One region of the Paenibacillus sp. FSL H7-0943 genome, then DNA from elsewhere that is predicted to be linked to it. Evidence: riboswitches for the same ligand, from Rfam matches in the RefSeq annotation. Region 1 holds a riboswitch; each other region holds the start of a gene.
What was found. A riboswitch is a leader RNA that binds a small molecule or an ion and turns the genes downstream of it on or off. The one in region 1 is predicted to bind thiamine pyrophosphate.
Positions count from the first base shown of each region.

Region 2: linked by a shared signal. The riboswitch ahead of NSQ55_RS12660 (ABC transporter ATP-binding protein) and the one ahead of thiC (phosphomethylpyrimidine synthase ThiC) in region 1 are both predicted to bind thiamine pyrophosphate.
Region 3: linked by a shared signal. The riboswitch ahead of NSQ55_RS02170 (ABC transporter substrate-binding protein) and the one ahead of thiC (phosphomethylpyrimidine synthase ThiC) in region 1 are both predicted to bind thiamine pyrophosphate.

Region 1 is NZ_CP150148.1:6,150,421-6,160,875, forward strand. Features, by position in the region: gene NSQ55_RS26825 (alpha-amylase family glycosyl hydrolase) at 1-874, opposite strand, end outside; gene NSQ55_RS26830 (phosphotransferase) at 1,129-2,115, opposite strand; gene thiC (phosphomethylpyrimidine synthase ThiC) at 2,201-3,943, opposite strand; TPP riboswitch at 4,047-4,155, opposite strand; gene NSQ55_RS26840 (beta-galactosidase) at 4,227-6,278, opposite strand; gene NSQ55_RS26845 (AraC family transcriptional regulator) at 6,449-7,282, shown strand; gene NSQ55_RS26850 (hypothetical protein) at 7,338-7,862, opposite strand; gene NSQ55_RS26855 (hypothetical protein) at 7,893-8,393, opposite strand; gene NSQ55_RS26860 (hypothetical protein) at 8,435-9,298, opposite strand; gene NSQ55_RS26865 (AAA family ATPase) at 9,323-9,844, opposite strand; gene NSQ55_RS26870 (phosphotransferase) at 9,861-10,455, opposite strand, start outside.
Region 2 is NZ_CP150148.1:2,925,730-2,936,184, reverse strand. Features, by position in the region: gene NSQ55_RS12670 (amino acid ABC transporter permease) at 1-541, opposite strand, end outside; gene NSQ55_RS12665 (amino acid ABC transporter substrate-binding protein) at 595-1,431, opposite strand; TPP riboswitch at 1,654-1,757, shown strand; gene NSQ55_RS12660 (ABC transporter ATP-binding protein) at 1,956-2,651, shown strand; gene NSQ55_RS12655 (ABC transporter permease) at 2,632-3,408, shown strand; gene NSQ55_RS12650 (ABC transporter substrate-binding protein) at 3,405-4,442, shown strand; gene thiM (hydroxyethylthiazole kinase) at 4,484-5,278, shown strand; gene thiD (bifunctional hydroxymethylpyrimidine kinase/phosphomethylpyrimidine kinase) at 5,303-6,133, shown strand; gene thiE (thiamine phosphate synthase) at 6,123-6,779, shown strand; gene NSQ55_RS12630 (pseudouridine synthase) at 6,760-7,452, opposite strand; gene NSQ55_RS12625 (DUF3934 family protein) at 7,562-7,744, opposite strand; gene NSQ55_RS12620 (hypothetical protein) at 7,861-8,259, opposite strand; gene asd (aspartate-semialdehyde dehydrogenase) at 8,381-9,466, opposite strand; gene NSQ55_RS12610 (response regulator transcription factor) at 9,940-10,455, opposite strand, start outside.
Region 3 is NZ_CP150148.1:481,138-491,592, forward strand. Features, by position in the region: gene NSQ55_RS02140 (WecB/TagA/CpsF family glycosyltransferase) at 1-199, shown strand, start outside; gene NSQ55_RS02145 (hypothetical protein) at 917-1,102, opposite strand; gene NSQ55_RS02150 (hypothetical protein) at 1,200-1,541, opposite strand; gene NSQ55_RS02155 (ABC transporter ATP-binding protein) at 1,740-2,573, opposite strand; gene NSQ55_RS02160 (ABC transporter permease) at 2,608-3,369, opposite strand; gene NSQ55_RS02165 (MTH1187 family thiamine-binding protein) at 3,366-3,659, opposite strand; gene NSQ55_RS02170 (ABC transporter substrate-binding protein) at 3,850-4,899, opposite strand; TPP riboswitch at 5,061-5,171, opposite strand; gene NSQ55_RS02175 (hypothetical protein) at 5,330-6,781, opposite strand; gene NSQ55_RS02180 (MFS transporter) at 6,854-8,074, opposite strand; gene NSQ55_RS02185 (pyridoxamine 5'-phosphate oxidase family protein) at 8,235-8,654, shown strand; gene NSQ55_RS02190 (response regulator transcription factor) at 8,774-9,448, shown strand; gene NSQ55_RS02195 (HAMP domain-containing sensor histidine kinase) at 9,445-10,455, shown strand, end outside.

The sequences.
Region 1 (10,455 bases):
CGGTTAGCCCCGCTGAAGTAGGTGTAGGTGTTGGCGTCACTGTTGGCGTTGGTGTGGGTGTTATGGTAGGTGTTGGCGTCACTGTTGGGGTAGGAGTTACCGTAGGTGTTGGTGTCACTGTTGGGGTAGGAGTTATCGTTGGTGTTGGTGTAGCTCCGGCCGAAAGGGTCACATAGTCGATATTAATATTCCCGCTATCATCCGAGTCATATTTATAAGCAAGCGTGTTATTTCCTGCCTGTAAAGAGAGTGTTTCTGTTTGGTCTGCCCATGTATCCCAGTTGGTCAGGTTGGCTAATGTTGTCTGTGTAACCTTTATTCCATTGACATAAATGGACACTTTTTTAGCACTGCCGGATGCATTAGCATAGTGAAGCGTGGCATTATAGGACCCTGCTGCGGAAGCCTGGACGTTAAAAGTGGTGGCTGCTCCTGTAGTTGTATATCCATCAACAAAACCAGTGCCCGAATATCCGGTGTGATTCGTATTTACTTTTGCACCACCAGACAGGGATGCACTCTCTGCTTCGTATTTCCCGGCGACCGGAATAACAACCGTCCAGTTCTTCCCGCCGTTATTGTCCCAACTATCCGTTGGAGCCGTGATGTGATAACAATAAATTAGGGTGGCGCCTTCCTGAACGTTGAGGTTGGCGATGAACGTGGTTCCATTTTTGGTCATCACCGTGTCCGTAGTATTAGCCCAGTTATTCGTAGTCCAATGTAAGGTCACAGCTGCCGCTGTAGGATTGGTATAGGTGACTGTATGATCCGTATTGCTGGCCGATGCTCCACCCGATAAACCAAATAAACTAAAAATGAGTGAAAAAATAATTAACCACGAAATATAACGCCTGGATTGTTTGGATACCAAGTAAATAACCTCCTCATAATTTTAAGTGCAGCTTACGATTTTAAGCGCCATCGTGGGGTGCAAACGTTTGCAAAAATGAGAAAAAAAGAAATACTTGATAGGTTTGATCTCCTCCTTCAATGATTAATAAGGAAAAAACTCATTGTATGCGTTTACAAACAGCTCTATATCTGATGGATTTTCCTTGTTAAGATTATAGGCGCCAAACTTTTGCTGGTCAATGCATCTTTTAGGCTATAATTCAATCGTTTTCACTATAAGTTCCCTAAGATAGCAGGTAAATTGTTCAGGTTCTTAGCCAGCCAATTCATTTCTTTTGCAAAACGTTTTGGAGGTACACTATGTTTGTCCATCGCGGCATTAATCCACCACGGGCTTTCCATATACCACAACAACTGCAATGATTTTGTTAAATACCCCTGCTCCACCGTTCGTTCCTCACGATATCCGTCAATAAATGCTGAAGCTAGTGCTCCATCTAAATCTTCATCTAAAGCACATGACATCACTGCTCGCGCTACATCAAGCTGCGGATAATCATATTTGAACCGATCAAAATCTAGAATTGCAGACAATTGGCTATCTTGAAATAAAAGATTATCAACCCATAAATCACGATGTGCCCATCCAGCTACAAGTCCTTCGAATATTTCCGGATCTATTTCTTCAGTCGCTCTCAGTTGTATCTCTAGGTCAGTGATGAGTGAAGTTTTGCCCATTTCCTTTGATTGTTGTAGGAGTACATTCCAATGTTCTAAACGTTCCTCAGGGCTTTGGGGAATAAATTGTGGGGTTCTTTTCAAACTAAGGGTCCCATCATTTAATAAACGATGCATTTTACCTGTGGCACGACCCAAATCAAACATTTGAAGGATGTTAATTTTGCCCGGCTCTATGACACGCCCTTCACAATATTCCATAACCATAAACGTCTCTCCCATATCTGATTCCAATAAAACTTTATGGTTATAAGCCAACAATTCGGGACATGGGAGCCCCTGTAGATACAGTCTTTTCTGTTGAGAAAAAGCAAAGTTCAGCTCTTCTGGGTTATACAATTTATATCTTTTTTTGTTGTATTGTTTAAGTAGAAATGGTCCTGAATCCGTTATGATTTTCCATTTAAGATTTAACCAGCCACGTTTTATTGGGGTAGCATGAAGGACTTTCAATCCAAAAAAATGATAGAAACTATTACTTAAATCCTCTAAAATGGCTTCCTCTGAACGAATCGCTTCCATTTCATCAACTCCTATCTATTCAAAGTATAAAAGAAGAAGCCGCCAATGACGACTTCTTTTAGATATTTCTTTTTAGCAAAAAAAGTTATCTATAAATGAGGCTCCCGCCTTGGAGAAACTCTTGCGCCTTCTCTTGCATTCCTGATTCAATTCTCGTCGTATTACGGATATTATGAGAGATCTTCATACTGCAAAATTTCGGCCCGCACATGGAACAAAAATGAGCTGTTTTAGCGCCTTCCGCAGGCAATGTCTCATCATGATATTCTAGCGCTCGCTCAGGATCTAACGATAAATGAAATTGATCACGCCAACGAAATTCAAAACGGGCTTTCGAAAGAGCATTATCCCGGTCTTGTGCTCCTTTATGCCCTTTCGCCAAATCTGCGGCATGAGCCGCTATTTTATAAGTAATGACCCCTACACGTACATCTTCCTTATTAGGCAGGCCAAGATGCTCCTTCGGAGTTACGTAACACAACATTGCTGTACCGAACCAACCAATCATCGCTGCACCTATAGCAGAGGTAATATGATCATAACCAGGCGCAATATCTGTAGTCAGTGGACCTAATGTATAAAAAGGGGCTTCGTTACAGGTTTCAAGTTGCTTATCCATATTCTCTTTAATCAAGTGCATCGGCACATGTCCTGGACCCTCTACCATCACCTGTACATCATGACTCCAAGCTATAGCTGTTAATTCACCTAACGTCTCTAACTCGGCAAATTGTGCTTCATCATTCGCATCAGCAATCGAACCCGGACGTAATCCATCGCCTAGGGAAAAAGAAACATCGTACAGCTTCATGATTTCACATATCTCTTCAAAATGTGTATATAAAAAGTTCTCTTGATGATGCGCAAGACACCATGCCGCCATAATGGAACCACCTCTTGAAACAATGCCAGTCATACGTTGTGCCGTCAACGGGATATAACGAAGCAGAACCCCCGCATGAATGGTAAAATAATCAACCCCTTGCTCCGCTTGCTCAATGAGCGTATCACGGTACACTTCCCACGTTAAATCTTCCGCTTTCCCATTCACTTTTTCCAACGCTTGATAGATAGGCACCGTGCCAATAGGAACAGGAGAATTACGGATGATCCACTCGCGTGTCGTATGGATGTTTTTACCTGTGGAGAGATCCATTATATTATCTGCACCCCAGCGGGTGGCCCATCTCATCTTCTCTACCTCTTCCTCTATGGAGGAGGATACTGCGGAATTTCCTATATTGGCATTGATCTTCACTAAAAAATTGCGTCCAATAATCATCGGTTCACTCTCTGGATGATTGATATTCGATGGGATGATGGCGCGGCCGCGGGCTACTTCATCTCTTACAAATTCCGGTGCCACATTCTCACGAATCGCAACGTATTCCATTTCCGAAGTAATAATCCCTTTGCGTGCATAATGCATTTGAGAGACATTACGCCCCTTTTTCGCTCGCAAAGGTTTTCTATGGAGCGCTGGAAACACTTCCGCCACAGCTTTTCCCGTTGCATTCCCGTTATCTTCAGGCTTCACGGTTCTTCCTTCGTACGCTTCCGCATCCCCTCGTTCCTCAATCCAGCTTAGACGATTGGGCTCTAACCCCTGACGAATATCAGTATGAATATTAGCATCCGTGTAAGCCCCGCTTGTGTCATAGACATGAATTGGGGCATTCTCCTCTTCGCCGTCTATGCCCGCAGTTGGACTAAGTGAGATCTCCCGCATAGGCACCTGTATATCAGGCCGTGAACCCTTTACATACACTTTTTGACTTGCTGGAAAAGCTGATAGATTGATTGGATCGTTGTTCAATTCGCTTGTCATCTCAATTCCTCCTATAAGGTGATTTGATCAAGCGGAGACGGTCTACTCCCCACACATAGAAAAGGCCACATCTGTATAAGATGCGGCCTTAGAGTAGACAAATAGAAATAGAGCTCCATTTCCTCCGCTGGCATTATCCAGATCAGGTTTGACGGTCGATAGTTATAACTATCCTCTCAGCCTGGTCCCACCAAGCTCCCGTGACTATATAATTGCTACTTCAAAGTATAACCGAAAAGAGAGAATTATCCAAATCTACTCAAATGTGAGATCAATGTATACGTTAGTTTAACACCAATACCCCAAATCCTTCCAGAAGCACCTCGCCCGACAATGTTGTGCCGCTCAGTAAATCTGTTTTGGTCTCACGAAGATGGATCGTGACAGGAGTCTCACTATAATTAAGCAAAAAAGCATAACTGGAAGAAGCTCCGGTACGGACTTGCAGCTCTACCTCTTCTGGGAGCTCCAGCCAATCTGCTGGCGATTGTAGATCAATTAAATTTATGATCTCAGCCGCTGCCTGTTCATTAAATACGGCTCCGTAATACCAAACCTCACCCTTGCCGCGACGATTTTTAGTTACCGCCGGTTTTCCCGCATAATAATCAGAGGCGTAAACCGCCATCACTTCAACCGAAGCTTCCTCTATTTTGAGAATATCATTAAAGTCATCTGCTCCTGTAACGACTTCGGTCACGCCCGACCAGCTAATTGTTGTTGGCTGACGACTGCCCTTAACCATTGTGAATTCTTCAACTGTGATCCCGCATAGATCCTTAGCAGCACCTGGGAAAGGACGCATATAACATTGACCGCGCTCATCCTTATAGCCGGTTCTACAGCCGAAGATCAGTTTGCCGCCTTGCTGAACATATTCATCCAGCAGTGCTGCTGTCTCATCTGTCATAATCGCTGGGTGAGGATAGATAAGCACGTCGTACCTTGCAAGCTCCTCCAGCGTTGTTTTTTTGCGTAAATAGAGTACGTCATTCGGGATATGCTTCCGCTGAAGCGCCTTGTACCACTCCTTATTGCTCTTCCACATAAACGGGCCATGCCAAACATCGTATTCTCCATCCCACTCATTGTCATAATCACGTACAATAGCAATGTTAGCCTGATTACGAGTACCGACAAACGCATGACCTGCTGCTGCCAGCTCCTGACCGATCTGCCCCGCTTCCCGCACTCTCCGGTTAGGCTGATTATGATAGTCATTGATTCCATGCCAATAAATTTCATTGCCCATCGTAGCTGTCCGCCAGCGGAAATATAACACCATATCTGCTCCATGAGCGATCGACTGATAAGTCCATAACCGCATCTGCCCGGGCTTTGGAGAAGGCATATCCATCCGGTTCACCCAGCCACCCGGGCCTGACTGCTGCTCCATAATACAGAAATTCGGGGATATCGAACGAACAACAGATAACGACAGTCCCCAGCCTCTATCATTCAGCGGATTCCGCTCATTCGGGTCATAAAAAATAGTAGAGAACTGAGGATAGGAATCATAGCTGAAGAAATCCAACAGTTCATCCGTCATTTCATGGCTATCGAGATGCCCGAACAGACCGTTCGTGGTTACCCACTGCTTAGGGGCAAGTTTACGGATGATATCCGCTTGGTTTTTGGCAAAAGAAATTGTATTGTCCGAAATAAACCGTTTTTCATCCAATGCCTGATGAGGATTGGGTTGCTTCGGTACTGGAGTCGGACGTGGAAGATAGACCTGAGACCAGTCACTATAGCTTTGATTCCAAAAAACAGCTCCCCAGGCCTCGTTCAAATGCTCAAGCGTAACATATTTCTGCTGTAGCCATTCCCGGAAAGCCTTATGGTCACTCTCCGAATAAAATTCACTGATCTCACAGTTGAGCTCATTATCAATTTGCCAGCCAACTACACCCGGATGATTGCCGTAATGTTCAGCCATTTGTTCTGCAATACGCGCACACAGTTCCCGGTATTTAGGACTGCTGTAATTATAATGACGGCGCATGCCATGCTGAAGTGTAACACCTTCGTAGGTTACATTTAAAACTTCGGGATACTTATCAGTCAACCAAGCTGGAGGCGTCGCCGTCGGAGTACCAAGTACAACCTGAAGACCATATTTATGTGCTAGATCAATCGCCCGATCAAAGAGCCCGAACTGAAACTGCCCTTCTGCCGGTTCAAAAATAGACCAAGCAAACTCCCCCATCCGAATGATCGTAAAGCCGAGTTCACGCATCCGGCGATAATCGTCCTCCCACATGTTTTCTGGCCAGTGCTCCGGATAATAACAGACGCCAAGCTCGAATTTTTCAGTTGCGACAGGTTTCTTCATCATTACCTCCAAAGTATTAAAAATATGCTTTCAATATTATATAATTCTATTGTAGTATCAATGATAAGAGGTCTTATATAACAAAATATTGCTATCATATAACAATCTTGCGTTCATTGCCTTAATCCAACTTGCGCTCTGTTGCGCTACAGAAATGGGTGCTGCCAAACATGAAGAAACAATGGTATTTGCCGACACCGGCTTTTTCAAAATATGTCTCTTATCCTGAATTTTTGGGACATTACACTCACTTTCCACAACATACAGAGAGAAGAAGCGAAGGGTTTCTGGGGAGTTATAACCTGCATTTGATCTTTGGTGGGGAGGGTTATGTATTCCATGAGGGCGAACGTATTCCGATGAGTAGAGGACGAGGTTTTCTGTACCCCAAAGGGGCTTATCAGCAATACGGCTCTGACCCAGGCGAGCCTTGGGATGTCCGCTGGGTTCATTTTAACACTGAAATTGTCCTTCCCTTATTAGAAGAAGTGGACCAGTCTCGTGCATACCTGTTCACTTTTGATTTGGATGCTAAGCTGGACGAACTATTCGAGGAAATGTATATACTAAGCGCTTCCTACGTGATCCGTAGTGAGCCAAGACTATCTGCTCTGCTGTATGAGCTTCTAGTAAAATTGCTGCAGAACTCCGAGCCGCTTCACGGCTCAGTACCGCACGAGGTTAGGCAGTCCATCCGCAGTGCTGCAGATATCATCCATGTCGAATGTGCCAGCCCTTGGTCTCTGGAATCGATGGCAAGATTGACCGGGTACAGCAGCTATCATTTTCTAAGGCTGTTCCGGGTGGTTATGGGTAAAACACCTAACCGTTATTTAACCGATTGTCGGCTGGCTAAAGCCAAGCTTTTACTGGTGTCCACAGGACTCTCCATTGCTCAGGTTGCGACTCAGTCCGGTTTTGCCCAGTCCAGCTATTTCATTAAAGTGTTCAGAAGGTTTGAAGGCATGTCTCCTGTGAAGTACCGGCAGGCTTTTGGGGCGTAGAGGATCTTCCTTCAGTCCGTTGAGATTCAATCTTAGTCTCTTGGATTTATCACCCTTAAAGATCATCCTTAAGAGAAATTTCACTCTCAATATCTAAACTTATTGTTTCGGAATGAATCTCCCCTTCATTATCATTCCATGTAATAGATAAAGTGGTATTTTCATAATTTTGTCTATTTTTATTTAATTCGTCATACGAATACGGACCTGTTATAGACGCGATATCAGTGTTACTTAATATTGAAACGGGTCCATCCGTTGACCTAGCTTCATTTACAAGAACTGTTTCATCCTTATTATTATTGTTTTTTTCATTGACTTCATACTTATAATAGCTACTATTCACTAAAGCGCTTGGGTCTCCCTTGAACACTAACTTCCCATGTCCCCGTAAAATTTTATTAGATGAAATTATTATTTTGTAATCTAAAACATCCCATGTATCCCCTGTACCCTTAAGTGTATATACTTGAACACCAGTGTTTAAATTTGTTTCGACCTCTTTATTGAAATATAAATAACTCCATATCGCATTCGAAATAATAACCACAGCTACAAGTACTAGGATTAGTTTTTTCATATCTGCTCCTTTATAAATACTCCCCAGCCATTATTTATATCTTAAATTCCACTCCTTAGACCATTTCGGGAAAGCTTCTCCGGTCAATTCTTCGAGTGTATTCCCATCAATGGTATAAACCCAGCCCATATGTAATTCATCGAAATCAGGAAAACTATAGCCTCCTATCACTTGATCGTCTGCTTCTAGCAGAAAAATCAGGGTTTGTTTTTTTGTATTATCCTTCTTATTATCTAAGGGGTGATTTTTAACGATGAACTTACTTGTAGTTATTTCCTTGCCTATATAATCGACTGGATCAACACTTTGAACACTCCAGTATTGCATGTATGGCATTTCCGTCAGCAGTTTTTTATCTAATAAATATTCAGAAACAATTCCTTCATTACTAATGATCAGATAGCCCATATCGGTAATAAATTGTTCAGCTTTGCTATATTCTTTTTTTGAATTATCGCTAATTTGCTCCTTACTACATCCAAATAAAAAGATTAAGAATAACGGAACTATGATTGCCCTTAATTTGTTCATAGGTTCCTCTCCTTGGAGTGTTTATTATCTCCTTAATAGCCTCATAGATTAATCTTGTTGTATGAATTTAGTATCATCAAACTCTTTAGCGTCTTATAGGCTCTCCATTCCAACCTCGCTGTTTCACCGGGAGGCTCCCATGTTATCTGCCATCCTCCTTCATCATCCTGTTGGTGTTCTAATACTTTTAAGTGATCAAGAATGGTTTCATCAGAAAATATGCTGCTACAGTAAGAAGTGGGTGATGGTGAAAATTCTAGAGGAGAGAGTCCATAACTGTGGGATGCGGCATCCATACAAAAGAAGTTGGCAGTAATAAGCTCCTTAGATAATTTTTGAAATAATCCTTTGATAAAATCCGATTGAGGTAAGCTTTCCAATAAATAAAATGCAGTCAAAATTGTATGCGCATCGTCATATGCTTGTGCGTGAATATCTTCCAAACAAATTTCTGTCGCCTTATCAAGCCAGGAATGTTCTATCCCTTGCCACTTAAGAAGCCCGACAAGACCAGTAAGTCTGCTAAATGATGGCTCTGTAGAAAGAGGGTTACTCCAATGTTCTGCTCTTGGATAGTTTGCTGATGAAGGAAATATTGTTGGAATCCCTTTTTTTAAATCAGCATGCTTTGAAATATAATCACATGCTTTTTGAGAAAGTTCTTCGTCTTTTATGTTACAGTCATATAAAAAACGTAGTGCAAATTCCATGAAAAGTGGCTGACTACCGGGTACCCGTAAATCCGGCTCTATTGCATTTCCAAACCCACCATCTTCGTTTTGGTAGGCTGTTAGTGAAGTCACAACATTGCTCATTGATCCACCGTGGAAAATATATTCAAAAACCCTTCTTTCTAATAATCTGCCATGTGTCCAAATGAAATGGGCTGCTTTCTCAAAATCCATCTGTTCCCCTCCTCAAAATTTAGGCTAAGTATTTAAGTATTCAATGACACTTTTAATATAGGATTCAATCGGTTCCTTTGTATTAACAATATGTATTCTGACATTAGATGGCTTTTTAGCATTTTCAATAGTTTTTAGTAATGTCTCTTCAGAAGGCACTCTTTCAATCTGGCTAATCATTCTTTTTCTATTTCGCAGTCTATTATTGAGCTCATCATAGTCATTTAATAGACATTCTACATATTTATATTCCACATTATATTTCTGGGTCAGATTCAATCCTCTCTCTATCATTTCAGAGTATAAACAAGGGCTATCGAGTATAACATTATGACCTTGAGATAAGTGGAAATCTATCAAAGCCCATTCAATGTCATACGAAATTTTTCCAACTTCCTTGAACCCAATGTTTGCTCCAAGTGATTCCATAAGAGAAGACTTTACAATGTCGTGATCAAGAATTACAGCAGAAGTATGCTGCGCTATTACTCTGGCTAATGAAGACTTCCCTGATCCGGGGTATCCAGACATCTGAAGAAAAAACAACGAGGGCCACTTCCTTTCAGAATAGATTCTTATAAGCATATATCGATTTCCATATAAGCTCCTCATCCTTAATTCCTTCATGGACAAATAACTTTATTGGAAAAAAGATTCCTTCCATAATCGATAATCTAACGTCCTCCACAAATTGTGTGTACGTGTATGCGCTCCTGATTTTATTGTTAATTGAATGAAAATACAGATCAAAAATACGTGTAGTCTCCTCACTGCCATGAAACAAATCGTGGATAAATAACATAACGAGATCCTCGGTACAAAGCCCAACCTTCACTGCTTCAAGATCAATGATGCACGGCCTTGAACTGCTGAACATCGGATATAATAAATTGCCAACATTTAGATCACCATGGATGCATGTTGTATTTTGATATCTGGAGATACGACTAATATGTTTCTGGGCATTTTCACGCAAGCTAAGTAAACACTTCTCGTAAATACTAAACTGTTCTTCCCCAAGGTTATAAGTCTGGTGCTTTCTAAAATCCAGATAATCTCTCTCCAAATACGAAATATGCTTTAAATAATGCTCTATACTTTTCAAATGCTCGGGATGAGCTAACTCGCTTGTCTCCCAAGAAGCAGAATGAAACTGT
Region 2 (10,455 bases), 3.2 Mb from region 1:
CTACCTGCTGAGCAGTTCTAAACATCTCCGTATAGGTGATGATCGCTGCAAGCGATGTATCTTTGACCAAGCTAATAAAAGAATTGGATAACGGCGGTACAGAAACGCGTGCAGCTTGTGGCAGAATTACGCGGCGCAGAGCCTGCCCACGAGTCATCCCGACTGAGAAGGCAGCTTCCCACTGGCCTTTATGTATCGACAGGATAGCAGCGCGTACGATTTCCGATGAATAAGCCCCTACGCTAAGGGTAAATCCAATGGTGGCGGCAATGAAAGGGTCGAGTACAATACCAACAGCCGGCAAACCATAAAATATAATAAATAGCTGCACTAACAACGGGGTTCCCCGAATGACCCATACATAAAAACGGGCGATTAGCTTCGGAATTACCCACGGTGAAAGACGTGCCAACGCGGTTAGGATCGCCAAAATCAATCCAAGCACAAAGGAAAGTAGCGCCAACGGAATGGTAAAAGCCACCCCGGCTTTAAGCAGGGGTAGCAGTGTATCTAAGAAAATTTGTATTTTGCGGTCATCCATTATTCAGACATCCTTTTTAGCTTCTAGGCTTAATTAGCCTTGCTAGCCTTGTATTATTTTGAAACGTCAGCTCCAAAGTATTTCTCGGAAATTTTCAAGTACGTTCCATCACTTTTCATCTCTTTAATCGCATCACTGACCGCATTCACCAGCTCATCATTGCCTTTCAGGAATACCGCAGCACTTTGTGAGCCTTCAGGAATCTCATCAACCACTTTAATTTTTGCATCTGGTTTTTGTTTTTTCAGATCCAGATAAGACAAGCCATCATTCACAGTTGCATCAATACGTCCCGAAGTCAGCAGATCCATCGCTTGATTGAAACCGTCCGTAGCTACGATTTCAGCACCGTTCTCACGAGCGATGTCGGATAAGTTACTGGTCAGGGATTGTCCGGCTTTTTTACCCTTTAGATCAGCAAAGGTCTTAATATCCTCATTGTTTTCGCTCACGATCAATACTGCCTTGGATACAATATAGGGTTCAGAGAAATCATATTTCACTTTGCGATCTTCGTTAATGGAAACTTCATTAAAAATGACATCAAACCGTTTCGCATCCATCCCAGCAAAAATACCATCCCACTGAGTTTCAAAAAATTCAGCTTCAACACCTAAACGTTTGGCTACTTCTTCGGCAATTTCCACGTCAAAACCCGTCAATTTCCCCGCAGTGTCATGATAAGTAAAAGGTGCATAAGTCCCTTCTGTACCTATCCGCAATTTGCCGCTGGCCTTCACAGCCTCCAAACTGTTTTGCGCTGAAGATGCTGCTCCACCATTCGTTCCAGCTGTTGGTTCAGCAGCCGTATTGGTATTCGAATTATTGCCGCAAGCCGCTACAAGGACCACGGTTAACGCCAATATAATAGTTAAACTCCATTTTTTCATTATTAAATCCCCTCTCTCTATCCGGTTTTTTTCCGGTAAATTGAATAGTACACTGCCATCACATGATCGTCAATACTTTTTTCCGATTATATACATCGGAATTGTAATATTAACTAGATTTCTACTTATATCTTACCCAATCTTGGATTAATCCTTCACTTCTTTCTCTCTTTACTTCTCAGAAAGATATGGTATATTTATAAACAAATTAATATGGACCTGTTATTTCACTAGGGGAGTCGGCCGACTGAGACGGAGCTTCAAGCTCCGGACCCTTGGAACCTGATCTGGATCATACCAGCGGAGGGAAGTGGAGCAGAATTTTCATCAAGCATGTTAAGTGTTATTATGCAGAATGAACTTTTTGACCCATTCATTTCCTCTGGAAATGGATGGGTCTTTATTTGTTTAGGCGCTCCACAAAAATATTAGGAGGTTAGATCATCAGGACCATTTTATCTATTCAAGGCCTAACCTACTCTTTTCCGGAAACTGAACAACCCCCTGTATTCGCAAATCTATCCATGGATATCAGGCAAGGGGAATTCGTCTCCGTAGTAGGTGCTAGCGGATGCGGGAAAAGCACATTTTTCAAAACGGTTGCCGGTTTACTCGAACCTACTCATGGAAAAATAAAACTCCCTACGCTCCCCTCAACCGCTAGTCGTTTAGGTCAGATCGCTTATATGCCTCAGCAGGATTTATTGCTGCCTTGGAGAACAGTGCTCGACAACTGCCTTTTGCCCTGGGAGATCAAGCCCAGATTTAGTAAACAGAAAACGATCACTCAGATTCGGGAAATGTTGGCCCGCTTCGGCTTAACAGATGTAGAGAAGGCTTATCCCCATGAACTTTCGGGAGGTATGAAACAGCGAGTAGCATTTCTGCGCACCTTAGTGGCTGGAGGCGGAAGTGGTCTTATGCTGCTGGATGAGCCCTTTGGCGCTCTCGATGCCATGACCAAACGTGAGATACACCGTTGGCTGTTGGAGTTATGGGGTGAACTGAATCAGACGATTATGCTCATCACTCATGATCTGGAAGAAGCACTATTGCTCAGTGACCGGATTTATTTATTATCTGGCGGTGCGCACAGCGAATTACAGGAGATCATTGTCGATCTACCAAAACCAAGACATTATAAGATGAACTATGAACCCCGGTTTATAGCACTACGGGCAGAGTTGGAGCGAAGATTGCATGCAACCTATACCTTTTAAAAAACATCTAGACAACTATGGTCCCTTCATTCTTCTGGTACTGCTCATTCTTGTAATCTGGGAGTCAGCTGTTCGCCTTCACTTGATTCCAGCCTTTATTCTCCCTGCACCTTCATCTATTGGCATCGCATTGATCGAGCACAGTCAATTGTTATTCGGACAACATTTATTAGCGACGTTGCAGGAGATACTGGTAGGTTTTGTCCTTTCTGTGGTTTGTGGTGTATTGCTGGGTACTGGAATGTTCCTGTATCGCCCCATAGAAAAGGCCATTTATCCCTTTCTTATCATTAGCCAGACGATCCCATTAATTGCGCTATCCCCCATTTTTATTATGTGGTTCGGATATTCGCTGTGGAGCAAAGTGGCTGTGGTGTTTTTAACGGCTTTTTTTCCCGTCGTAGTGAGTACATATGATGGACTTCGTATAAGTGGCCAGACTTACAAGGACTTATTATTAACATTTGGTGCAAACCGCTGGCAGCTGCTTGTCAAAACCCAAATTCCACTGGCGTTGCCTGCTTTTTTCTCTGGCTTAAAGCTGTCCATTGTATACTGCGTCATCGGAGCTACTATCGGGGAATGGCTCGGCGGCAGTAAAGGACTCGGTTACTTCAGCCGCAGAATGGCCGGAAATATGCAGAGCGATGAAATGTTCGCGGCTGTATTTCTGCTGTCCGCGCTTGGTGTTGTGCTTTTTATGGCGATAGCTTTACTCGAACAATTATTTTTAAAGAAAAGAGGATCTAACCAATGAATCATTTAAAATCCCCACAACGAGGACTTATTTCTGTATTTCTAGTATGCACACTTTTGCTCTTAAGCAGCTGCGGGAAGGCAGACAAGCTAAATAATAACTCCCAAACCGGTTCCTCCAATACCGAAAATAAGCAGTCACACAAGCTGACGATTATGCTTGATTGGTATCCCAATGCCGTTCATTCCTTTCTATACGCTGCGCAACAGCAAGGTTTTTTCCAAGAGGAAGGTTTGGATGTCGAGATCAAAATGCCTGCGGACAGCAATGACGCCCTAAAGCTTGTAGCAGCGAATCAAATTGATCTAGCGCTCAGCTATCAGCCTCAGGTGCTTATGGCACGCGGCGAGAAAATCCCTGTACGTTCGATTGCAGCAATCGTGCGGCATCCACTGAATCATCTGATGGTTCCTCAAGCAGGCAGTATTCATAGTCCCAAAGAGCTCGTGGGAAAACAAATCGGCTATTCCTCCATTCCGCTCTATGAAGCGATGATTCGGACAATGATCCAGAGTGATGGAGGCGATCCTTCATCCGCCAAGCTGATTGATGTAGGTTTTGACCTTATCCCTGCGATCTCTACAGGACAAGTGGACGCAATAATGGGCGGGTTCATCAACCATGAACAACTGATCCTTGAAAAAGAGGGACATCCGGTCACCTCGCTTAATCCAACGGATTACGGAGTACCTGACTATTATGAGCTTGTGCTGGTGGCCAGCGAACAAGGATTGCAAAATTCTGAAGCCTACTTTAAAAAATTTCTAAATGCCATAACAAAAGGACAGGAATTTGTGGAGCAGAATCCTAAACAAGCCCTGGATTTACTGATTGCACATGAAGATGCAACTTCACCGCTCGACAAGGAGATTGAGAAAAAAAGTCTTGAAATTCTACTGCCGCTGATGAATGCAGGCGATCAAACTTTTGGTTATCAAGACCCGACATCTTGGGAAAAGGTTCAGCAGTGGTTATCCACCAACGATCTTCTACCAGAAGATATTAAAGCACAGGAAGCTTTTATCAATCTGTAACGTTTAGTTGGTTAATCATACAAGCTTGAGGAGGAATTATGATGAGTTACTTAGCCAAAGTACGGGAATCCAACCCCTTGATCCACAACATCACTAATATTGTAGTAGCCAATTTCTCAGCCAACGGTCTGTTGGCGCTGGGTGCCTCTCCCTTTATGGCGGATGCCCACGAAGAAGTGATCGACATCGCCGCTATGTCGTCTGCTGTAGTTCTAAATATAGGCACACTCAATGACTACGCCATTCAATCTATGTTGCTCGCTGGTAAATCCGCTAATAAACACGGGGTTCCCCTAGTGCTTGACCCGGTAGGTGCAGGCGCAACTTCTTATCGGACCGCTGTCACTCAAAAACTAGTGAATGAGATGCAAATCACCGCACTGCGGGGGAATGTGGCTGAAGTCGCTAATGTGATTGGGGAGAGTTGGTCCATTAAAGGGGTGGATGCTGGCGAAGGTGAAGGCGATGTAGTCCTTTTGGCTGAAGCTGCTGCGAGGAAGTTAAGCTGTGTGGTCATCATAACTGGAAAAGACGATGTGATCACGAATGGAAAAAACACTTATATTGCCAGCAACGGTCACCCTATTCTCACGAAGGTTACAGGAACTGGCTGCTTGCTCAGTGCTGTTGTGGGTGCATTTCTCGCGGTAAGTGGTGGTGCCTCGTTGGAGGCCGCAGTGGAAGCCCTCTCCTTCTACGGAGTAGCCGCTGAAATCGCCGCTGAACTAACAACTGGTCGAGGACCGGGAAGCTTTCAGGTTGAGTTTCTAAATCAACTGACATGGGTCACGCCAGAAGTCTTCCTAGAAAGATCTAGTATCAAACAGCTCAGTTAATGACCCTCAAAAGGAGTGAATTCGATGATTATATCCAAAGCTCTAACCATTGCCGGCTCCGATAGCGGCGGTGGTGCTGGCATTCAGGCCGATCTAAAAACCTTTCAAGAGCTTTCTGTCTATGGCATGTCCGTCCTCACAGCTGTGACAGCGCAGAATACGCTGGGTGTCCAAGGGGTTTATCCAGTGACTCTGGAAGCTATAAATCAGCAGCTTGATTCTATAGGACTTGACCTGCAACCAGATGCCGTAAAGACCGGGATGTTATTTAACAGCGACATCATCCGCATTGTGGCAGATAAAATTAAGTATTACGGCTGGTCTAATCTTGTAATTGATCCTGTGATGGTCGCTAAAGGAGGGTCCACACTGCTGCTGCAGGAGGCGGTTCAATCCTTAATCAGCCATCTGCTGCCCTTAGCATTGGTGACGACACCCAATATTCCCGAAGCCGAAATGATCACAAAGATGACGATCTCCACCATAGAAGAACGCAAAAAAGCAGCCAGAATCATTCATGGCATGGGCTCCAAATATGTAGTACTAAAAGGGGGACATGATACCTCGACCACAGCCGTAACCGATCTTCTATATGATGGTCACGAATATACCTTATTGGAGAGTAGCCGGATTCAGACCAGACATACGCATGGTACAGGCTGCACCTATTCAGCAGCGGTCACCGCCGAGCTAGCCAAAGGCAAATCCGTAGCTGAGGCCATTCAAACTGCCAAAGCATTTATACAAGCGGCGATTGAGGACGAGCTGGGCATAGGGGCTGGGCATGGACCAACCAATCATTTTGCTTATCAGAACAGACTGCGGGGGATAAACAGTGCAACGAATGAACAGTGATCATCTGCGAGATCTATTAAAAGTCTATTTCATTATGGGCAGCGTAAATTGCCGTAAAGCTCCTGTTAAGGTGCTGCAGGAAGCGGTTGCTGGAGGCATAACCATGTTTCAATTCCGTGAAAAGGGTACCGGATCCTTAAGCGATAAGGCACGACTTAATCTTGGCAGACGACTTCAAAAGATCTGTCATGCCAATGGCGTGCCCTTTATCGTGAATGACGACATTGATTTAGCGATCGCGCTTGATGCGGACGGAATTCATGTAGGACAGGAGGATACACCTGCATTGGCGATCCGCCAGCTACTTGGAGAGAATAAAATCATTGGTGTATCCGCTCACTCCTTCGCTGAAGCTCAGCAGGCGATTGCCGATGGAGCCGACTATCTGGGCGTGGGTCCCATTTATCCTACGTCATCCAAAGAGGATGCCAAAGCTGTTCAAGGCACTGCGATGATTGAAGAACTAAGAAATAAAGGCATTACCATCCCTTTGGTTGGCATTGGGGGGATCACGCTGCAAAATGTTGCACCAGTATTAACAGCTGGTGCGGATGGGATTTCTGTTATCTCAGCGATTGCCGGAGCTGAAGATATTACCACAACTGCCAGAGGCTTTGTTGACAAAGTCAGTTTAAGCGGGACATAAGCTCATACAGCTCTTCACTTCTTAAATGCCGCCATTGTCCCAGCTCCAAGCCGTCTAATGTAATATTCATAATTCTTATGCGCTCCAGCTTTAGTACTCTATATCCTAACTCCTTGCACATTCTGCGTATTTGCAGATTAAGACCTTGAGTTAGGATAATTCTAAACTGACATTCTGTGATCCGATAGACCTCACAAGGTTTCGTTGTGACTCCAAGAATGTTCACGCCGCTAGACATCTCTTGTAAGAATTCTGACGTAACCGGTTTGTCTACATGAACTACATATTCTTTTTCATGCCCATTCTCGGAACGCATCATTTTATTTACAATCTCTCCATCGTTGGTTAACAAAATGAGGCCTTCCGAGTTTTTGTCTAATCTGCCAATCGCAAAGATCCGTGAAGGATACCCTACAAAATCAATAATGTTCCCAGTCACATGTGGGGCTGCTGTACAGGTAATGCCTATCGGCTTATTCAAAGCGAGATACACTGGCTCCCCTTTACTGCTTGTTATCGGCTCCCCATCGATCCATACGATATCCTCTGGCTCTATAAGAATGTTCGCCTCACAGACAATACCGTTTACAGCGATTCGACCTGCTGCAATTAATCGTTTGGTTTCCCTTCTGGAACAAAAGCCTGTTTCGCTTATATATTTATCGATTCTCACTGCTGATCCTACTTTCATTCTATATACTTACCTCTAGTCATAAAAAAACACCTGATTTTAACGATCAAAATCAGATGTTAACCTTCAGGAATAACCCAGTTTAAGGGAGCTATTTGGTGCTTCCGCTTTTTTTCACGTTACTGCCCTTGCTTCCACTTGCACCTTTAGCACCTGGACCCGTCGTTGGATCACTTTTAGCAGGTTTAACTGGTTTTGCTGTTTTGTTCCAGCGTGTCCAGCCTTTACTCCCCGTACCTCTGCCTGTGCCGCCACCTTTACTTTTTGCACCCATCATATCACTCCGTCAGTCATTCAGAATTCGTATAGTTTATACACTTTACCTATCTTACCACACTCTCAACCTTTCTGTTTAAGTAATAACAAATGCTTCATCTAACTAGCCACTGTTTAGAATTTAGCATCTTTATTCATTTCATGAATATCAAAGGTATCCTGATGTATTTCGATGGCGATGACGGTGTCCTTTTTTTCAAAAAATTGCACATGTCCTAACCGCTTGTCCTCCAGCTCTATCCATCCAGCATCGTTTAATTTATTAAAATAGCCGTCAGGCCGATAAAGACCTTGTTCTCCCCCTATATTATCCAATTCGTACTTTACACCTATTTTTATATTGGGGTTACTTGAAGTTGTTGTCACTTCGATTTCCTTGGCTTTTTTAGGAATAGGAATTTCAGCATTAATGGAACATACTCCATACTCTTGTACCTCTTGAGTTGATGATGTACAACCGCTTGTAAACAGGATTAATGGTAACCATATAAAAGCTAATAAATATTTATTCAATGGTATCCTCTCCTTCCATAACTTATTTTACCAAATTCAAAATTAAAATAAAAACACCCCACCAAAGACTAAGCTTTGATGAGGTGTCTATTCACATCAGCTTTGCAGCTCATGCATGGACTTATTTCGGTTGAATATAACCTTCTGCTTTCAGAAGCTCTGCGATCAACACAGCACCGCCAGCTGCTCCGCGCAGGGTGTTATGGGAGAGACCTACGAATTTGTAATCATAGAGGGCATCTTCCCGAAGTCTGCCCGTCGATACGCCCATTCCGTTCTCGATATCACGATCCAGCTTAGTCTGTGGACGATTGTCCTCTTCAAAATAGGTAATGAACTGTTTAGGTGCGCTAGGCAGTTCAAGCTCCTGAGGACGTCCTTTAAAACTCTTCCAGAGATTCAGAATCTCTTCTTTGGACGGTTTTTTCTCAAAAGAAACAAATACAGCAGCCATATGTCCATCCGCTACAGGCACACGGATACACTGCGAAGTAATCGTTGGCGCTTCACTCTTTACGATACCCTCTTCTTGAACGCTTCCCCAGATCCGCAAAGGCTCTTGCTCGCTTTTTTCTTCTTCGCCACCGATGTAAGGAATCACGTTGTCCAGCATTTCTGGCCAGTCTGCAAAAGTCTTTCCTGCACCAGAAATGGCTTGGTAGGTGGTGACCACCACTTTAGATGGATTGAAGTCTTTGAGCGCATGAAGTGCAGGCACATAACTTTGAATGGAGCAGTTAGGTTTAACCGCAATGAAACCTGTCTCTGTTCCCAGACGTTTTCTTTGCTGTGCAATAACCTCAAGATGCTCCGGATTAATCTCAGGAATGACCATAGGCACGTCAGGCGTCCAGCGATGCGCTGAGTTATTGGAGATTACTGGTGTTCCGGTGCGAGCATAAGCCTCTTCGAGCGCTTTAATCTCATCTTTTTTCATGTCTACAGCACAAAAAATCAAATCCACGTCCGCAGCAACTTCTTCTACCTTAGAAGCATCTTGGACCATAATATTCTTTACGTTCTCAGGCATTGGAGTAGATAACTTCCATCTGCCCTTGGCCGATTCTTCATACGTTTTTCCAGCAGATCTAGCACTGGCAGCAATCGCAGTTACTTCAAACCAAGGATGATTCTCTAAAAGGGCAATAAAACGTTGTCCTACCATACCTGTGCCGCCAACTATGCCGGCTCTTAGCTTTCTTGACATCAGAAAATACACTTCCTTTTGATTAACTGTCCTATTGTGAATAATAGGCCGATAATTAATGATATACGGCGCGGGAACATTTGGCGAGTGTTAACATCAAAATAACATTAAAAATTTTATTTTTAGCGGATTATATTGAATTTCACTAATACTAATGAAGGAAATAGCTGCACTCAGTACAATTATAAGTCTATTTTCTGCTTAGACAACTCTTTAACTGCATTCTCTACAACTATTTCCCCGAAAAATAATGGAAATGCCCTCTAAGTGAACTTTTAGATGTAAGAAATACAACTAAATCGCATCTGACGAGCATTTTATAGCATATAGTTGTAGGAAATACATCTATTTGCGATTGGTGAGTATAAATCAGGAATCTGCGATCAGCAATCAGCGATCAGCGATTAGCGATCAGCGCTCTGCTATTCACGTTTACAAGCTGCTTCAACCAACTAATCGTTTCTTACCCCCGCTCACTTAAACCAACCTTTTTCCTTAAATCGAGTGATTGCCTCGATGCGGTTACCTACATCCAGCTTATCTAGTATAACTGAGATGTAATTCCGGACTGTTCCCGTGGTAATGTACAACTGGCTGGCGATCTCTTTTGTATTTTTACCGTCGGCAATGAGTCCAAGCACTTCCTTCTCCCGCTGAGTCAGAGGATTTACTTCACCGCTGTAGGCTTCATCCATTAGCTCCGGTGCATACATGCGTCGGCCTGCCATCACATTACGTATCGAAAGTGCCAGTTCTTCGCTAGGACTGTCTTTCAGCAGATAAGCATGAACTCCCGCCTTGAGCGCACGTTCGAAATATCCCGCACGGGCAAAGGTGGTTAATATCATCGTTTTGCAGCCGCTATTCTTCAGCGCTTCCGCAGCGTCGAGACCACTCATCGCTGGCATCTCAATATCCATAATACAGATATCCGGCTTATGCTGCTGAACCATCGCTACAGCTTCTTCCCCGTTGCTTGCCCGGCCCAC
Region 3 (10,455 bases), 1.2 Mb from region 1:
AAAAGTTGTTTTTGGCGTGGGGGGCAGCTTAGATGTAATAGCGGGAAAAGTTACTCCTGCACCAGCGCTATGGAAAAAACTCAATCTGGAGTGGTTGCATCGACTTTTGTTCGCTCCCGTTGCGAAGGGACAAAAGTCGCGATGGCGCAGACAGGCAGTGCTGCCCAAATTCGTGTTCCGAGCTATGATTAGGAAATGAAGAAAAGGCCTCGTTTATGGGGGCCTTTTTTAGGTTCGGTTGGTGGGAGAGGAGGAGGGGGCAGATGTGAGTGTAGGAAGTAAGGAGTAGGGGGAAGAGTAAGAGAGATTAGTGGGAGTAAGGTGAGGAGTATGAGCAAGAGTGAGTAGGGGGAGTATGTGTAAGAGTAGTGAGTAGAATGTAAGTGCGACTATAGCTGTGACCTTTAAACAAATTAATAATAATAAACAACACCGATTCTGGTTGATGCCATAGTCTCGTATTTAATTCAAACTAAAAGCTAAAGAGGAACAATAAGGGCAAAAATGCCCCTGAGTCACTGGAATTCCGCCGAAGTGGGAAATAGAAGGCAAAAATGCCCTAGATCGGGTGCAATTCAACCCGAAGTGGCAAAAGAAAGGCAAAAATGCCCTAGATCGGGTGCAATTCCGCCCGAAGAGGCAAAAGAAAGGCAAAAATGCCCTAGAATCGGTGCGATTCAGCCTAAAGAGGTAAAAGAAAGGCAAAAATGCCCTAGATCGGGCGCAATACAGCCCGAAGTGGCAAAAGAAAGGCAAAAATGCCCTAGATCGGGTGCAATTCAGCCCGAAGTAGCAAAAGAAAGACAAAAATGCCCTAGAATCGGTGTGATTCAGCCCGAAGTGGCAAAACAAGGGCAAAAATGCCCTAAAATCGGTGTGATTCAGCCCGAAGTGACAAAACAAGGGCAAAAATGCCCTAGATCGGGTGCAATTCAGCCCGACGAATCAAATCAGAGGTATAAATCCCGCAGAATGAGCCAAATCCGGCCCGACGAAGCAAATCAACGGTATAAATCCCGTAGAATGAGCCAAATCCGGTCCAACGAAACAAATCAACGGTATAAATCCCGTAGAATGAGCCGAATCTGGCCCAACGAAGCAATCAACGGTATAAATCCCGCAGAATGAGCCGAGTCCGGCCCAACGAAACAAATCAGCGGTATAAATCCCGTAGAATGAGCCGAATCTGGCACGACGAATCAAATCAGCGGTATAAATCCCGTAGAATGAGCCGAGTCCGGCCCAACGAAGCAATCAACGGTATAAATCCCGCAGAATGAGCCGAGTCCGGCCCAACGAATCAAATCAGCGGTATAAATCCCGCAGAATGAGCCAAATCCGGCCCGACGAAGTAAATCAACGGTATAAATCCCGTAGAATGAGCCGAGTCCGGCCCGACGAAGTAAATCAACGGTATAAATCCCGCAGAATGAGCCGAGTCCGGCCCGACGAAGTAAATCAACGGTATAAATCCCGCAGAATGAGCCGAATCCGGCCCGACGAAGTGAATCAACGGTATAAATCCCGTAGAATGTCCCCAACCCGCCCGGTTACTATCCATTACCAACAGGGAGTCGGTTTTCGCCACACATTTAATGTGATCCCTACTATGATGAGTGAAATTTGTTTAATTGAGCAGATACATCCGCGTCAATTATAAATAGGGTAGGAGTTTATCGCTGCAAAATAAAAAAACTGACACCGCTATACCAGCGATATCAGTTTACAGAGCTTAGCGATTAAGCTAGCGGCTGCCTATTTTTAGCTTGTTCCTCTCGCATCCACTGTGACAACTGGCGTTTGAGCTTAAGGAACTCGGGAGAGTCCGTAATCTCATCACGGCGTGGCCGCGGAAACGGCACATCGACTGTATGCAGAATGGAGCCGGGGCGACCGGAAAATACATAGATACGATTAGAGAGCAGCAACGCTTCTTCAATGTTGTGAGTAATGAACAGCACAGAGCGGCGATTCTCTTCCCACAGCTCAAGCAGCCAGCGCTGCATTTCACTGCGAGTTAGTGCATCGAGTGCGCTGAAAGGTTCATCCAGCAACATTAGCTCCTGGGGAGCGAGCAATGCTCTGAGAAAAGCTGCACGCTGCTGCATCCCGCCAGACAACATATGCGGATAAGCATGTTCGAAACCGCTTAACCCAACCTTGGCAAGCCACTGGCGCGCTTCCTCGCGGGCTCCCTCCCGCAGTGCGCCCTTGATCTCCCCAGCAAGCAGCACATTATCCTCAATCGTACGCCAAGGAAAAAGCGCAGGCTGCTGCGGCATATAACTAATTTCACCGCGTTGACCTGTAACGACCTTACCGTTCATGCGGATCGTGCCTGCATCGGGTTTCACAAGGCCGCCAATCATATGGAATAAGGTGCTTTTTCCGCAGCCGGAAGGACCAACGATCGAAACGAACTCTTGTTGCTCTACCTTGAGAGAGACATTATTCAGAACTTTCGTCTCACGGCGACGATGGGAAAAAGATTTGGAGATGCCGCTCACTTCAAGGGCGGGTGCCACGGTATGAGCTTCAGGAGAGCTTATGACTTCTGTTGTTCTGTGTTGCATTTGCGTCGCTTGAGACATACAGGCATCTTCCTTTCTATGAGTTACGGCGCGGCTTCCAGCGAACCAGCCATTTTTCCAGCAATGCAATAATAGCAAAGAGTACAAGACTTAAAAGTACAATAATAACAATAGCGACAAACATCCGATCCGTACGATATGCGGATTTCTGCAGGAGCATATAATAACCAATACCTTTATCCGCGCCAATCCATTCAGCGACCACGGCGCCCATAACCGCATAAGTAGCAGATATTTTTACGCCGGAAAATAGTGCCGGGATAGAAGAGGGCAGCTCCAGCTTGGTGAAGATTTGCCACTTGCTTGCGCCAGCCATTTTCATATAATTCATCATGACCTGATCACTTTGGGCCAGACCGCCCATCGCAGCGACAGCTACCGGGAAGAAACATACTAGTGTAATCAGCACGATTTTGGGCAAAAGACCAAAGCCGAACCAGATAATGAGCAGGGGTCCGAGCGCGATGGAGGGAACATTTTGACTCAGAATAATAAGTGGATAAAAAGCCCGTCTAGCCCAAGGCAAAAGATGCAAAAGCAAAGCAACGATCAGGCCTACCCCCGTACCAATGGGAAAACCAATTAAAGTGAGCCGCAGCGTAGCCATCGTATGAGCCCAAAGACCAGAAGCGTTACTGGTGGATTCACGGGCAATATCAGCAGGACTCGGCAGAATCCAGGATTCAATATGAAATACAGATACAGATAGCTGCCATACGGTTAAAAAGAAGACGACCGCCACAAGGGGCGGCCATATTAGCTTCCAGGTCGATCTCACGGCCGATATTTCTCCGTCAATTTATCCATGCTGATTCCGTTAGGATTATGAGCGATTTTGATCTGCGAAATTACGCTTGGACTGCCTGCTTCGATCAACGCCTCCTGCATCTGACGCACAACCTCCAGCAGCTCGCTAAGCTCACCTTCCATTGTGGTTTCCAGCGGATTCACTTGATGTTTAACACCGGATTTCTGAATGACCTCAATCGCTTTATCTACGTATGGGATGGAATCCTCATTGTTCGGAGTTTTTGGAATTACTTGAATGCTTAGTAGGGTGTTAGCCACAATAATCAATCCTCTCATTTTATAAGGTAAGTTCAAAAAGCCAACTTTGATAACGAAGTAACTCAGGAAGCAAACTCGACATCGAATCTTGAACGAACTTGGGAAGTCCGGTACTCACGTAGCACATCACTACGCTCCGTTCCTCCTTCCTCAAGTAACGTCCAACCTTCTTGGTTCTGAAGTCCGCTCTCTACTCCGCCGGTAAAAAATCATTACTGAATGCACTAGCAGCATCCAGCGGTTTATCCAGCAACTTCAGATCATACATCCAGTCGCCGTAATTTTGCCAGACCTCGGTTTTTTGCTCGCCCCAGCGGGCAGCATCGTCCTTGTATTTTGGGCTAAGCCATTTTTGGCTAGCTAGGACAAGGTCGGCGTCCAGGTCAGGAACGGCCTTCGATAACATACCGGCAGCCTCTTCCGGATGATCAATGGCATATTGATAACCTTTTGATGTGGCTTTCATGAAGGCCTTCACCAGATCAGGATGATCTGCAATTTGCTTCTCACTCGTCGTCAGCACAGGCGTGTAATAATCGAGCTGCGGCGCATAATCCTTTAAGTACAGCATATCCAATGGCTCGCCACGCAACTCAGCCTCAACACCAGTCCAAGCGTAGAAAATCCAGGCGAAATCAATGTCACGTTTGACGGCGGTAAAATAATCAGCTTCACCGATACTGATCAGCTTCACCTTTTTCACATCGCCACCTTCAGGATCCATGATAGCTTTCATGGCTGCTTCTTCGGCCGGTGAGCCCCAGCCTCCGTAGGTTTTACCTTCAAAATCCTTTGGTGATTTAATATTGCGATCTACTGGAGCAGCGAATCCCGACGTATTATGCTGAATAATAGCTGCTATCGAGACAAGGGGCACGCCTTGTAGACGGGCTAGCGTTAATCCTTCTTGGGCGCTGATGCCAAAAGCGGCTTCGCCAGAGGTAACCATAGTATCAGAACCCGCTGCGCCTGGCTGAACGATCTCGACGTCCAGACCTTCTTCAGCGTAGTAACCAAGATCCTTAGCTACGTATAGACCGGTATGATTTGTGTTCGGTGTCCAGTCGAGTGCGACTTTAACTTTGGTGAGCTCTTTTGGAGCATCCGTCCCAGCCGCAGCAGTTGGATCAGTAGCATTTGCTTTGTTTCCGGCTGTATTCCCATTGTTGCTGCCGCATCCGGCAATGGCAAGAATGAGTACACAGGTGAGGCACAACGTAAGTGCTTTTTTAAGGTGCATGTCTTCTTCTCTCCTTTAAGGTTACAAGAATCCCGTCTTCACAACATGAACCGTAAAGTGTAGTATGTACGTTTTTCTACATCTTTTAGTGATCTTACAAAAAAAGCGCCCCGAGTGATCGGGACGCTGGCTTGGCGCAAGGTTAGTTAAGGTCACAGGGACCAGAACCAATTGGCGATTCCTACGCTGGCATTATCCAGATCAGGTATAAGGGTCAGTATCTTGTGGGATACAATCTCAGCCGGCCAATTCCAGCACCCCTGGTTCTATGAAGTTAACGGGTATTTCTATGTGCAATATAAGTAAGCATAAGTTTTGTACCCATACTTTATATCTTATATTTCTCGCATACGGTGTATTATAGACGGCTGTACTCGGAATGTCTAGTAGTGCACTCCTGAATTTTTCCAATCAAGTAGTTTCTTTTTTGCTAGTCTAGATCTTTATATTTCTTGCGGTGACGCCGTTTAAGCTCACTAACCAGCGCCCCTAGCGTGAGGACAACGCTGATCAGAATCCCGCTCATGATCACGAAGAGGGCAAGAAATTCAAAGGGAGAATAACCAATCATTTTACTCCATTGAATCTTTCCATCCAGATCGTCAATGACCTGATTCATGCCGTAAATCCCGCTTACTACCGTAAATACAGTAAGAATCATCAGCAGATTATCCCGTCGCTTGGACTGAAACTTATCCTGATACTGAAACAGGTCATTTAAGGTTTCTTTCACTTCCTCGAACAAAGCGTCGTTTCCGTATACTTTACGCAGCTGAAGAAATATCTCCCGGCCCTGCGACTGGGAAATCAACTCCAAGAAGTAGAACTTTGCCGAGAACTTATTGATGGAGTAGATTAGATTGTCTATTTCCTCATAATCATGATTAATCCGAAGTCGGGAGTGCATATTGGCGAGCTTTAGCAGAACGATTTTGTGGAAAATATTGAGTAAAAATCCGTAATAATATTGCCCGTACATCTGGTTGGCTAGACTAACAGCAATCTCCTGTTCAGCGCGGGTCATGCAGCAAAAGGTTTGCTCATTCATCATATAATATGTGTCTGGACCCCAGCGATTATAGGAATGCTCATGACAATAGTTTGCAATATACGCTGGATCGCTGGCACTGGCATAGGGCTTTCCGTTCAGATTAATTCCATCAAGCTGTGAGGCGCGATAGCGTAGATTTACACTAATCTCATCAGAGCTTTCTTCATTCTGAAAGCCGTAAAAAGCTTGCACCTGCATTCTTTCATCTACGAAAAAAGGAAGGGTCTCGAAATAAGCCCCATTGATATCCGATTGATCCAGATATGGCTCCAGTCCATCCACCAAATTTCGGAAGACAAAATCCTCTACCATCTCATAGGTCTGTTCCCCACAATGAATATAAGTGTAATCATCCTGTATGAAGGTATTCTCTAGCGCACGGAAACGATCCGCGAATTCTAGGGCAATACTAAAGGGAATTGAATCCCCCTCCAGCTGGACACGTATCGTCACGAATCCAAGCTGAAAAGGACATATGAATATATCCGTCGAGAGAATTTTGAAAAATATAGATTGCTGCGGAATCTCCAGAATGCAGTCGAGATTATTTACTCTGGAAAAACGGCGAAACGAGTCGGCATCCTTCCTGCGTGGAAAAAGGACATGTGCAGCAAACGGTAAATAGGTGCGCTCCATTCGTTCATGGGAAACACAGTAGCCATCTCCGTAATAGGCAGCTTCAAGCTCTTTATTATCCAGAAAAAAACGTGTGAAGCCGTCGTCCTGTAATTGCTGGATAAGCTGCTTAGAATCGCCCTTTTTTATAGAAAAGGGAAATATAAACTGCATGAGCGCAGTATGTAACAAAGGCTCAGTTGAAGACTCATTCATTCATCGTCCATCCTTGTGCTCAGAATATGCTTATAGATCACATTACCCTAAAAGGATAACGTTGATACTGTTCTAAATACGGGAACTCTTTCCTTTCAACGCTTGCATGGACTGGAACCTCCATGCGGCAATGCTTAGCAGAAACAAGAAGGCGGCAAAAGCGGCCAGTAATCCGGCTGTTTGTGCCACTTCTAAATGGTCCATAGACCAGCCCATAAACAGAGGTAGCAAAGCACCGCCAACACCTCCGGAAGCAATCATAATGCTGGGTGTTGACTCTTCGGTGCCAGGCAGCATTTTGCTGGAGTAGACTAAAGCAACGGAGAAAATACCGGACATAAACAGCCCCAGCAGCAGAATTACAATGAAAGCAGCCATTCGATTGTCAGTGAACGGAAAGAGTGTCAGCAGTAACAAGGTTAGTAAACAGCTGCTGAGAATGTACACGCGATAAGATATTTTTTCGGCAATTACACCCGCAAACAATCTTCCTGTAGACATCGCCAGCCAAAAGAAAGTGACTGTCAGTGCTGCGGCAGACTCCGTCATCCCTAGCTTGGCAATAAAGATAGCCGGCATAAAGTTGACTAAACTCATCTCTGTGCCTACATAAAGAAAAAAGAAAACGATGAAGATCCCTAACAGAATCCATTGCTTACCTTTATACGGAAATTTTTTGTTAGAACGTGAGCTTGAGGATTGCGAATTGTCTGCTCCTTGGACAGAGGCGCGTTCATCCAGCATTCGTTGTAGATTACCGAAATGCCCTCTTGTCCAGAGGATAAGAGAAATTAAGGAGAAGGCAGCGACGATTAGAAAGGCCAATCTCCACGCTCCGGCAGCAATGAGCGGACTGGCGATAAGCGGCATCACGAGTGCGCCTATCCCGAATAGCACTTCAAGCCGGCTCATTGCAATAGCAGTTCCTTCGGTTACAGCACCAATAATAATGGTGCCGATAACAGCTTCGATCATCCCGAAACCAAAACCTGCGGCAACAGCGATAACATACATCCAGCCCCAAGGCGGTAGAAAGGCGTAGGCAATTTCTGCAACTAGTAGAAGACTGGTGGCAATGAGGATGCCTCCACGTTTTCCGAAGCGGCGATTAAGCAGGGGAGAGACCAACACACCTGCTAAAAAACCAGCGAATTGACTAAAGATTAATTCACCGCCAGCACTATAATTTTGATCATAATGTTGCAGTAGAACGGGCAGAATAGATCCCAGCACAACATGTGCCAGACCGATAACGAAGTAGGAAAGACAGCCGATCCAAATCAGTTTTTTCACGAAGTAAGCTCCTTATCTTGAAGTAGTTTATGAGGTAAGGTCGGATTCAATGTGAACCTGAAGGGTACATTATAATAAGCACCATTGTTATGATAAATCCAAACGGTGAGCTTGGATATATAAACTTTTGTTTACATGCTTGAAGGGAGAGATTTACGTAATGGATAACAAACAACTGGAGCAACTCATTATTAAGGCATTGGATGACAACAAGTTCGGTTCCTTTGGTACGATCGAAGAAGGAAATAAGCCGAAAGTACGTTATATGGCCATTTTCCATGAGGGTTTGAGAATTTATTTGGCTACAAATCGCAAAACTCATAAAGTGGAGGAGTTATCCGATAATCCGAATGCTTTTGTACTGCTTGGCTATGAGGCAGGCGGAAGCAAAGATGTGCTGGAGATTGAAGCAACTGCTACCGTCTCTAAGGATGAAGGCTTGCGCTCCAAGGTATGGAATAAAGAGCTGGAGCCATGGTTTACAGGACCTGATGATCCTAATTATGTAATTTTGGAGCTTACTCCAACACGTATTGAGTATGTAGGCAGCAATAAAGAGCATGGAGTATGGCAGCCGTAAGCTATAGCTTTGAATTGATCAAACAGCCCTCCTATCCCATATGGGGTAGGAGGGCTGTTTGATGTGTTATAATGACTTCAACTTTTTAGGTATTCATATCGGGGAGGAGCTAAAGCTACATGAGCGTTACTCTGTTATATATTGAAGATGATCGTGAAATTGGCAGTGTAGTGTCTGCTGATTTAAGCGAAAGAGGATATAGTGTCCGCTGGTTACGGAGCGGCGAAGGAGCAATGGAAGAAGCCGGCGCCTGCCAACTGGCTATTCTCGATGTTATGCTACCAGGTCTGGACGGGTTTACGATCGGGCAACGTTTGAAACGTTCTTACCCTAAGCTGCCCATTTTGATGCTTTCCGCCCGGACCTCTATTGATGATAAGCTGCAAGGTTTGGAGTTCGCAGATGATTATTTGACCAAGCCTTTTCATCCGGATGAATTGGCCGCTCGAATTGAGGTGCTGCTCCGAAGGAATGGGGCATCTGTTCAGGATTCGCTCACACTTAAACATCTAGTCGTATATGAAGGGGATAACCGCGTAATGAATGCTCAGACTCAGGAAGAAATCATGCTTACAGGTAAGCAATTTCAGATTTTTTCCTATTTGCTGCGTCATCTTAACCAAATTATGACGAAGGAGCAGATCTACGAGGCCGTGTGGGGTGAGGCTTATATCGAAGGGGATAAAACTCTGATGGTACATATTCGTTATTTGCGCGAAAAGCTGGAGCTTGATCCGGGTAATCCGGAAATTATCGAAACTGTCCGTGGGATCGGCTACCGGGTAAGAGCATGAGAGGATTAGAGCGCATTCGCAAGAAACGTAATTCCTCCTTGTTATCAGGGTATTTGCTAATTATCGTATCTGCACTGCTATTTATCCCTGTGGTCCTTCCGTTGTCTTTTGTTGGCTACAATATTCTTAACGAAGTGACCAAAGGTGCCCCGCCTGTAGATACATCCCTGTATTCGAATATTGCACCGCTGGAGACTATGTGGCATAAAGAGGCACTTCACTTAGAAAATGCTTCTTCGGAAGCCATAAATCAGCGGCTGATTGAATTGAGTCGAAAATACACCGAGGCTACTATGTTTTGGGTAGACGGGCAGGGAAAAACCCAGTTGATTCTCACGCCTGAAGAAGGGGATAAGGATAAGATTTACCCTGAAGTTCCTGATCAGTGGACTGCGGCTGAGGCTATTTCATTTATGAAAGAAAGTACGAATCGTGATCCTTTAGCCATCGTTGCTTTCGTGGGGGACAAAGTGGAGGCAGACAAGGGATTTATGGTGATGCAAATTCCAAGCAAGCTGCTGAACAAAGGGGCTTATGGGGGATTAGGGGCTTGGGCTTGGTATAACTTTGTGTTATTTACCCTTTTTGGAGGGTTCGCTCTGGTTTCATGGATGTTCTTTAGAAAAATTCGCAAACGGCTGCTGCAACTGCAAACCGCGATGACGATCACAGGCCCGGATAGAATGCCTAAGTCTATAGTGACAGGAAAACTGGACGAGATCGGTCGCTTGGAGGAAGCTTTTAATACGATGGTAACTAAACTGGATGAAAGCCGACGCAGGGAAATAGAAGAGGAAGAGTTGCGTAAGCGTCTAGTCTCGAATTTATCTCACGATTTACGCACACCCCTAACCGTCATTCGCAGCCATATCCATGTTATGACCAAAGAGGATCTGACCTCAAAAGGTAAGCAGTCCTTACAGCTTATGGATGAGCGTATTGCGGATCTTAGCGTCCTGATTGAGAATCTTTTATCTTACAATCTGCTCAATAGTGGACGGGTAACC